3 regions of the Paenibacillus sp. EKM212P genome follow, and region 3 is predicted to be linked to each of the others. Evidence: riboswitches for the same ligand, from Rfam matches in the RefSeq annotation. Region 3 holds a riboswitch; each other region holds the start of a gene.
The links. Region 3 has a riboswitch for glycine ahead of G9G54_RS19015 (alanine/glycine:cation symporter family protein). Riboswitches for the same ligand answer to the same signal wherever they lie in the genome.
Positions count from the first base shown of each region.

Region 1: it holds a riboswitch for glycine, as region 3 does, so the genes downstream of both, gcvT (glycine cleavage system aminomethyltransferase GcvT) here and G9G54_RS19015 (alanine/glycine:cation symporter family protein) in region 3, are expected to answer to the same signal.
Region 2: it holds a riboswitch for glycine, as region 3 does, so the genes downstream of both, sdaAB (L-serine ammonia-lyase, iron-sulfur-dependent subunit beta) here and G9G54_RS19015 (alanine/glycine:cation symporter family protein) in region 3, are expected to answer to the same signal.

Region 1 is NZ_JAAMNR010000004.1:580,155-583,433, forward strand. Features, by position in the region: gene G9G54_RS15205 (PTS mannitol transporter subunit IICB) at 1-349, opposite strand, end outside; gene gcvH (glycine cleavage system protein GcvH) at 728-1,126, opposite strand; glycine riboswitch at 1,428-1,619, shown strand; gene gcvT (glycine cleavage system aminomethyltransferase GcvT) at 1,797-2,897, shown strand; gene gcvPA (aminomethyl-transferring glycine dehydrogenase subunit GcvPA) at 3,024-3,279, shown strand, end outside.
Region 2 is NZ_JAAMNR010000005.1:15,117-18,395, reverse strand. Features, by position in the region: gene G9G54_RS15675 (DUF6359 domain-containing protein) at 1-1,113, opposite strand, end outside; glycine riboswitch at 1,328-1,443, shown strand; gene sdaAB (L-serine ammonia-lyase, iron-sulfur-dependent subunit beta) at 1,655-2,344, shown strand; gene sdaAA (L-serine ammonia-lyase, iron-sulfur-dependent, subunit alpha) at 2,334-3,233, shown strand.
Region 3 is NZ_JAAMNR010000006.1:294,556-297,834, forward strand. Features, by position in the region: gene G9G54_RS19010 (glycoside hydrolase family 1 protein) at 1-1,205, shown strand, start outside; glycine riboswitch at 1,374-1,450, shown strand; glycine riboswitch at 1,469-1,563, shown strand; gene G9G54_RS19015 (alanine/glycine:cation symporter family protein) at 1,723-3,141, shown strand; gene G9G54_RS19020 (iron-containing alcohol dehydrogenase) at 3,199-3,279, opposite strand, start outside.

The DNA.
Region 1 (3,279 bases), on a different contig from region 3:
CAGCCAGCGGACCAGCGACCATCGCGCCCAGGAACATCGGGATATCGGCTCCCACTATGACACCCATCGTCATAATGGCACCAATCACACCTCCACGTTGTCCGTGAATCATCGTGCCTCCCGTGTAACCAATCAGCAGCGGCAGCAAATAATTTTTCATCGGATCAACCAGTTGTGCAAAACCTTCGTTCGGGAACCACCCGGTCGGAATAAAGAGTGCCGTAATCAATCCCCACGCGATAAAGGCTCCCATATTGGGCATAACCATACCGCTAAGAAAACGGCCAAAACGCTGTACGGCGACACGAGTGCCTCCTTTTGAACTTGGCTTTGCGTCCAATGTACTCATATTCAAATCCTCCTTGTAGGTAAGCATCACTACCTTTTCTTAAAATTCATACTAAATGACAGCGCTATCTTCATCAACGAAATGAAAACGTACTTTCGTCATGAACGTTGATGACAACATTTAAATTTAATTTATCCGAGAAGGTATTATACCTGCATAATTCTTCTTAATATGACCTGTAGCTTTAGAAATTAGTCGAAAAACCGTACTGGATTATGTATGATTCTTACTATAGGGACAACCCTCTACATCAGAATAAAACACGTAATTACGTCTGCAAAAAGACAAAAAAATAGTCGCTATGTCAAATCATAGCGACTGTTGTATACAAAAATCGAGCAGACAAATAACACTCTTATTCCATACTACATTGCTCCATTACTGCTCATCGGAAATCAACTGCTCGTATTGATCCGCAGACAGTAGCTTGCCCAATGCTTCCTCCACATCTTTACCCATCTCTACTTCGATCATCCAACCTTTTTCATAGGGAGATTCATTCACTAGCTCAGGCGTACTTTCCAGCGCTTCATTCACTTTTAATACGGTTCCCGTCACCGGAGCAAAAAGGTCGGATACCGTCTTCACCGATTCAATCGTACCGATCTCCGCTCCCTGCTCAATCGTTACTCCCGCCTCAGGTAATTCTACAAAAACAATATCACCCAGTTGATGCTGTGCAAAGTCTGTAATACCAATCCGCAACGTTCCATTCTCTGTGCGCTGAACCCACTCATGTTCGTCTGTATACCAAAGTTGCTGCTTCACTTCACCCATTTTGTTCCCCTCGCTTCCATATGAATAAAATCGCTTTTGCTCACCTGTATTAGACAGGTTAAGATTATGACAACAGGAACACTCATGTCAATAATACTAACAAAAATACTTCATATGACCTCATATGGCGTACTATATAAAAATATGATAACTTATAACAAACGCTTACATATCCTTATTTATATATTAAATGTTTTTTCTATTGTTTTTGATGACATTTTTATTGACATTTTGAATGAATTTGCGTATTAATGGGTTATAGCAAATGCTTTGGGAAACACCCCGACAACTGCAAACGCGGATGAACGCGGAGGGAGAGACTGCCAAAAAGATTCGCATAGCTGTTGCCGCTTATGAGACATAAGTGCACGCGAATCGGATCAAGTTGTTATCTGCAAAGCCAGGTAATATACTGTTGATCCCGAAGGTAGCGCCGAAGGAGTAAGCCTGCATTGTAGGTGAATCTCTCAGGCAAAAGGACCTCTGCCGGACGCATCTCTGGAGAGCATTCGCTATTGGAGCGGATCACCCAAGGGGAAACCCGGTACATACCGGGGTAACTTTCTGGTATCAAGGACAGAGCTGAAAAAAAGAGTGTAGACTGCCGTCTATACGTTTTTTTCGGCCTGTCTTTTTTGTTTAGCCGATCACACCGGATAGGAGTGGAAAAATGACTAATTTGCGAAAAACACCGCTATATTCGTCCTACGGGACGCAGTCTGGGGTTCGTTGTATTGACTTTGGCGGCTGGGAGCTCCCCGTTCAGTTTAGCGGCATTCAAAAGGAGCATGAGGCCGTCCGGCAACGTGCGGGTTTATTCGATGTATCGCATATGGGCGAATTTTTGGTTGAAGGCAAAGAGGCCGAAGCTTTTCTGCAAAGGGTGACCACGAATGATGTCAGCCAGTTGGAACCAGGTCAGGCACAATATTCACTCCTGTGTTACCCCGATGGAGGGGTAGTAGACGACCTGCTTGTTTACTGCAAAGGACCGGAGCGCTACATGCTCGTTGTGAACGCCTCTAACATCGATAAGGATTGGGATTGGCTAATTCGCCATATGCCTGCATCCGTTCACATGGAGAATGTGTCTGATGCGATAGCATTGCTGGCGTTGCAAGGACCGGAAGCAGCACGTATTGCCGCAGCCGTGGCAGATACGGACATTACGAATCTGGCATCTTTTCGCTTCCATGAGAATGTGCCATTGTTCGGAGCAAAAGCACTCGTCTCACGAACCGGATATACGGGTGAAGACGGTTTTGAATTTTACGTACCTGCCGCGGAAGCACCAGCCATATGGGAGGGTTTGCTTCGTTCCGGTGAGTCGTATGGGCTGATTCCCGCTGGACTTGGTGCTCGGGATACATTACGCTTTGAGGCACGGTTGCCGCTGTACGGACAGGAGTTATCTGCCACGATTTCACCGCTCGAAGCCGGTCTAGGTTTCTTCGTCAAGCTGAATAAAGGAGATTTTATCGGTAGAGAAGCACTGCAACGTCAGAAAGAACAAGGGATTCCTCGCAAATTGATCGGGCTGGAAATGATGGATCGCGGTATCCCTCGCGCCCATTACCCGGTATTCGCAGAAGGACAACGCATCGGTGAGGTCACAACGGGGACTCAGTCGCCCACCTTGAAGCGTAATCTCGGCCTCGCCTTGGTGGACAGTCGTTTTAGCGCCCTCTCCACACCGCTGGAGGTTGAGATTCGTGGCAAACGCCTGCGTGCCGAGGTGGTGGCAGCCCCCTTTTATAAACGCCCGCGCTGATCTTAAACTCTCTTCATTTCAATAAAGCAAACATGTCAGATATGAACTTCTGGGTTTTCCATCTCACACTTTTTTATTAGCTAATTTACGATTTAAAATTTTGCTTTTCGAAAGGAGCCAGAACCTATGAAGCAGCATCGTTATCTCCCTATGACTGAACAGGATCAAACCGAAATGCTGCGTGTGGTCGGCGTTTCATCCATCGATGATTTATTCAGTGACATTCCAGAGGCCATTCGATATCAAGGGGAACTCCCTCTTTCTTCTCGGCTCGACGAGAGAGCCTTAACCCGACATTTGGCCGAGCTGGCCGGACACAACGCCAATACAGACACACATGCCAGCTTTCTTGGCGCAGGAATTTATGATCATCATATTCCGT
Region 2 (3,279 bases), on a different contig from region 3:
ATCAATAATAGCCAGCGTAGATCCTGCATGCATTGCAATCGAGCGCACACCCTTGGTAATACCGAAAGATTGATCTGCGGCTACAATGTCAGTAGCATTCACGTCACCAAGCGCATTATAACGGAAACGAACACCAAAGTTGGTCGCCAGCCAATCGGAGCTTGTTAATCCTTGCATCGCCGGTGATGCAGCTTCTTCTGCAGTCATGCCTTTGGCCGGATTAGTATAGGCTCCACGACGGTAGCCATTCATAACTTCGGAGGAATCCCAACGGTTTTTGTTACGGTCCGCATTATAATGATCGGAGATGAAGAAGACGCTCCCCCCGTTATTCACGTATTGCAGCAGAGCAGCCTGCTCGGATGCCTTAAAGGCAACATTCGCTTCACCAATAATGAACACATCATATTGGCGCAGCTTATCATATGTTATGGCCTGCTCTCCATAAGTAAAAGGAATGGGACGATTCAATTGGTCTACCGTAAAGCCTACATTACGCAGTCCATTGGCAAAGTCGGAGAAGGCGCCTTCAATGACCCAATCTGCTGCGCCAGCGGTCTGTGCGTGCGTATTATCGAACAGCACCTTTTTGCCTTTTCCATCCGGCAGTGTAGTACCGGGTTGACCCGGGTTGCCAGGTTCGCCTGGTTCCCCCGGCTCGCTTCCGCTCACCAGTTCAACAGCGCTTGGGCTTTTCACTCCACCAAAATTATTGTAGGCGCCGAGTGTACCCGTCACACGAATTTTGCTGCCGATCAGCTCAGGATGGCCTGATAGCCCATATTGCCCTCTGTACGCTGAAGTCAGCTGTACATCCAACAGATTAGACGTATTACGTTCATTTGCCTGATCGGCAATCAGTACGTTAAAATCATTCGCGAACGGGGAAGAAAAATTAGCCGTTTTCGATCCGGTAGCATGTCCGACGATGTAACCTTCCACCGTCACCGTACCTCCACTGCTTTGGCGCTGAAGTGCTTCGGCTACTGTCAATGCTCCCTCCGCCTTGACCTGACCGAATGGAACGAAGATCCCAATCAGCAGTGATACGATCGCTGCTAGATGCAACATCCCTTTTAAGCGTGAACCTGTGAATCGCAAGCCTTTTACCATACGTCAATATCCCTCCTATGATTTCCATAAATATACTTGTCCTTTATCAGATTAGCCGCCAATCTTCTAATTCCTTCCTGATTTCATCCATAATTATGTAAATTTTAATCTTTTTTATTGGGAACGCACCTGTTTATGTAAAAATTAAACCTGTGATTGACACCGAGCACGGCATACATTACGCTAAGAAAGACATGTAGAACGGTATACGCGAATGAAGATGACGGGAGAGTCTGTCCAGGGAGCCTACGCTCTGGCGGCACCGAAGGAGCAAGACGCCAGCACCCGGCTGGCGGATAATCTCTCAGGTCCATGTATCGTCATCTGACGCAACTCTGGAGAGAGCGCAAGCCACCCAAGGGGTAAGGCGGTAAGAACACCGCACGAAACTCTCAGGTAACGAGGACAGAGATAAGGGAAACTTCCTTATCCTGTCCTTTTTTGTGCTTACATTGTGCGTCAGCATTAGGAACCGTCATAACCGCGCAAAGACGCGGAAATACCATATAGTATGGTATTAGAACATACAGGGGGCCACACCATGCGTTTCAAAGATGTATTTTCTATTATCGGTCCGGCCATGACCGGACCTTCCAGTTCACACACCGCAGGCGCGGTGCGGCTCGCACGCGTTGCCCGGCACTGGCTCGGGACGCAGCCTGACCGTGCCCGCATGACACTGTACGGCTCCTTTGCCGACACGTATAAAGGACACGGTACAGACCTGGCGCTCATCGCAGGGCTGCTTAATTACGATACGGACGATCACCGGATTCCGGATGCCGAGCAATGGGCAGAGCAAGCCGGGATGGCCGTGGAATTCGCCGTCAGCGGACTCCCCGCGCCTCATCCGAACACTGTCCGTTTCGAGCTGTGGAAGGGCGAGGATCAGCGCACACTGTTGGGCTCCTCCATCGGCGGCGGCAGCATCCATGTCCAGCAGCTTAACGAATTCCGGGTCAATCTGACCGGGGAGCTGCCTACGCTGGTGCTTCTCCACTCGGATAAGCCCGGTACATTGGGCGCGATAACTTCAGCGCTGGGCGCGGCCCACATTAACATTGCCTATATGCACGTAGATCGCAAAGGCCGGGATGGTGAAGCACTCACCGCCATTGAAACGGACAGTTCTGCTCCGGCTGAACTGATTGCGGAACTGCGTTCTTTACCTCATATGTATGAAATTAAGATGATTAATTTGAAAAAAGGAGCTGAATCCGATGCGGTTTAGCCATCTACATGAAATCAGCGCTTTATGCGCTGAAGAATCCACCACAATTGGCCGCTTGATGATTCAAGAGCAGGTACAAGAGACGAATACAACGGAGGAAGAAATCTTTCGCCAAATGTCTGATTATTATGAAGTCATGAAGGAAGCCGTTCATCGCGGTCAAACACAAGACACCGTATCCCGCAGTGGATTGACAGGCGGTGACGGCAAGCGCCTAGCCGAGTATCTGCGGTCAGGGGAAACCTGCTCCGGTGATGCCTCCGCGCTCGCCATGGCTTATGCCCTCTCCGTGTCGGAGGTTAATGCATCCATGGGTCGCATTGTCGCCACGCCTACCGCAGGCTCATGTGGGGTTATCCCTGGTGTGTTCATCAGTGCGCAGGAGCGGTTCGGCTGGGATGATGAGCATATGGTGAACGGCCTGTTCGCCGCTGGAGCCATTGGCTACGTGATCGCCAACAACTCCTTCATTTCTGGCGCGGAGGGAGGCTGTCAGGCTGAGATTGGTTCAGCTATCGGGATGGCTGCTGGCGCTATGGTCGAGCTGCGTGGTGGTACGCCTGAACAGGCTGTTCACGCCGTGGGCCTCGCTCTTAAGAACACACTCGGCCTGATTTGCGACCCCGTCGCTGGACTCGTGGAGATTCCGTGCATCGTGCGCAACGGGCTGGGAGCCGTGACTGCGCTTGCCGCAGCGGATATGGCTTTGGCGGGTGTGCGCAGCGCTATTCCGTCTGACGAAGTCATTGACGTGATGCTTGAAGTCGGCAGTGCGATGCCGTCGAAGCACCGCGAGACCGCCAAAGGCGGCTTGGCTCAGACGCCGACTGGCAAGCGTTTGACCGAATCACTTACACGCAACACACCGACCAAGAAGGATAAGTCATAATTTATAAGCGGTAGCCTCCTTAAAAAAAAGAGCAAGCATGTCGTCC
Region 3 (3,279 bases):
ACAAAGAAGATATTGCATTATTCGCTGAAATGGGCTTTAAAGTATTTCGTATGTCCATCCACTGGTCGCGGATTTTCCCGAATGGCTATGATGCCGAGCCGAATGAAGCAGGATTGCAATTCTACGACAATGTATTTGATGAGCTGCGCAAGTATAATATTGAGCCGCTGGTAACATTGTCACATTATGAAACACCGCTAGGTCTGACGCAGAAGTATAATGGCTGGCTGGGACGCGAAGTCATACAGCATTACGTAAATTATGCCGAAACGGTGTTTACACGCTATAAGGATAAAGTAAAATACTGGCTGACCTTTAATGAAATCAATGTAATGACCATGAGTCCGTTCACCGGTGGCGGTGTGGTTATTGACCGTGTAGAAAACAAACAACAAGCGATATATCAAGCATTGCATCATCAATTTGTAGCTAGTGCACTGGCGACCAAACGGGGACATGAGATCATCCCGGGCGCTCAGATCGGCTGTATGCTGGCACGTATTGAAAGCTATCCACATACGTGTAACCCAGAGGATATACTGAAAGCCCAGCATGAAAATCAGATGAACCTTTTCTTTACGGATGTGCATGCCCGTGGGGAATATTCCAATTACATGAATCGTTATTTTGAAGAAAATAATGTTGTAATACACACAGAACCAGGCGATGCTGAAATATTGAAAAATAACACGGTTGATTTTATCTCATTTAGCTACTATATGACCTTGACCGTATCTGCAGGTCCAGAAGGTGAGAAAGCAGCAGGAAACCTGATTGGCGGCGTGAAAAATCCATATTTACAGTCCTCTGACTGGGGATGGCAAATTGATCCGATCGGTCTGCGTGTTACGCTGAACACGTTATATGACCGCTACCAAAAGCCGCTGTTCATCGTGGAAAATGGCTTGGGTGCGTATGATAAGGTAGAAGAAGACGGTTCTGTGCATGACACATATCGTATTGATTACTTGCGTCAGCATATTGTTCAAATGAAGGAAGCGATTGCCGACGGTGTTGATCTGCTTGGCTACACCAGCTGGGGCCCTATCGACCTTGTGAGCATGTCTACTTCCGAAATGTCCAAGCGCTACGGATTTATTTACGTTGATCTGGATGATGACGGTAACGGAACGCTCAAACGCTCCAAAAAGGACTCATTTAACTGGTATAAAAATGTGATAGCAACCAATGGTGAAGAATTGTAATTCCATATCGTCTCGGGCGGGTATAGCAGAGGACATTCTAAGGATGCAATCTGCTGTACCCGCTTTTTTGATAGACACAATAATAATATTTCAGAGGGCTTCACAAACTTTTCACTTGTAATAAGCTGAAAGTTTTCTGTATAATGAATAAAAATTTCATATGTCTGGTTGATGTTTGCGGGAGATGGAACGAAAGTTCCGACCGAAGGGGCAAAACTCTCAGGTGCTTAGGCTGATTACAGCAACAAGCGGGGACCGTAAACGGACAGAACTCTGGAGAGACCCTTAATTGGGCGCCGAAGGTGCACCGCAGAGAACATCTGCTTAAACTCTCAGGCAAAAGGACAGAGACGCGAATAACCTGTGACAGGGAATGCCCTAGGCTTTTTTATGAGCTATTAGTGGCAGAAACCTGCACAAGATGGTTGTATTTTTTCGTGCCTTTAACCTCTCCAGGAGTCGAATCAGCGGATTTGACTCTTTTTTGTTTTCTAATATGCTGGAGGAGCGGGTTGAAATGAATTTGGTACATGTGTTAGAAGCGATTAGCAGTTGGATATGGGGGGCGCCTCTCATCATTCTTGTCATGGGAACGGGGTTGTGGCTGACCATACGTTTGAAGATGCTGCAGGTATTCCGCCTGCCCCTGGCGATCAAGCTGATCGGTAAGGCCCCGAATGAAGGCAGCGGGGATGTAAGTAGTTTTGCGGCTTTGAGTACAGCGTTGGCGGCTACAGTTGGCACAGGAAGTATTGTCGGCGTAGCGACAGCCATTAAGCTGGGCGGGCCGGGTGCCTTGTTCTGGATGGTCGTTGCAGCCTTTTTTGGGATGGCGACGAAATATGCGGAAGGTGTACTTGCGGTAAAATACCGGGTGAAAGATCGGAATGGACAATTTTCCGGCGGCCCGATGTATTATATTGAGAAAGGTCTTGGACGCCGTTTTAAACCACTGGCGATGCTGTTTGCTTTTTCGGGCATGCTGGTAGCGTTGTTCGGGATTGGAACGTTTCCGCAGGTCAAAGCGATTGTATCTTCCACTGAAAACAGTTTTGGCGTTCCGCCCATTGTAACGGCACTGATTATTGCTATCCTTACAGGACTGGTTACTATTGGAGGACTCAAAAGCATTGCCAAGGTATCGACGAAGGTCGTTCCTTTTAAAACAGGTTTGTACGTACTGATCTGTCTCATCGTACTGATTCGGTTTGCTGACCAACTTCCTGCCGCAATTGCGCTGGTGCTCCATTCGGCATTTTCAACTACATCTGCAACGGGCGGATTTGCCGGAGCTACGATTATGCTGGCCATGCGTAGTGGGGTAGCCAGAGGTATTTTTGCCAATGAGGCCGGATTGGGGAGCGCACCGATTGCAGCCGCAGCTGCCAAAACCAAATGGCCTGCGGAGCAAGGGCTAATTTCCATGACAGGCGTGTTTATTGATACGATGGTTATTTGTGTGATGACTGGGTTGACGCTACTGGTTAGCGGTGTGTGGAGCGGGCCTACCGATGCGGGCCTGATGACTCAGCAAGCATTTTCCAGCGCATTCCCGCTGGGGGCAGAACTGCTCACAATTATTCTGATTATGTTCGCGTTCACCACCATGCTCGGCTGGAACTATTACGGGGAACGCTGTGTTGAATATTTGCTTGGGGTCAAGTGGATTAAACCATACCGTTATCTGTTCATCGTACTGGTTGCCGGGGGCGCGTTCATTAAACTGGATGCGATTTGGTTGCTGGCAGATATCTTTAACGCAATGATGGCTTTCCCGAACCTGATTGCACTGCTCGGCTTATCAGGAATTGTAGTTGCAGAAACCCGAACCTATATGGATTCTCTGAATTCTAGTAAGAAAAAGGGCATTCTTGCAGGTGCCAGTGTAGGGGCAGCTATTCAAGTAGAAGAAAAGGGACAAACGGTTAATTCATAAATTCCAAAAGGGAGTGCCCTCAGCCATCACAGGCTTGAGGACACTCCCTTTTAAATGTTATAACGATGCACGCAAAATAGCTAAAATATCTTCTTGATTCAGCTTTTTATAATTACCAAAGCCTCCGTATTCCATTTC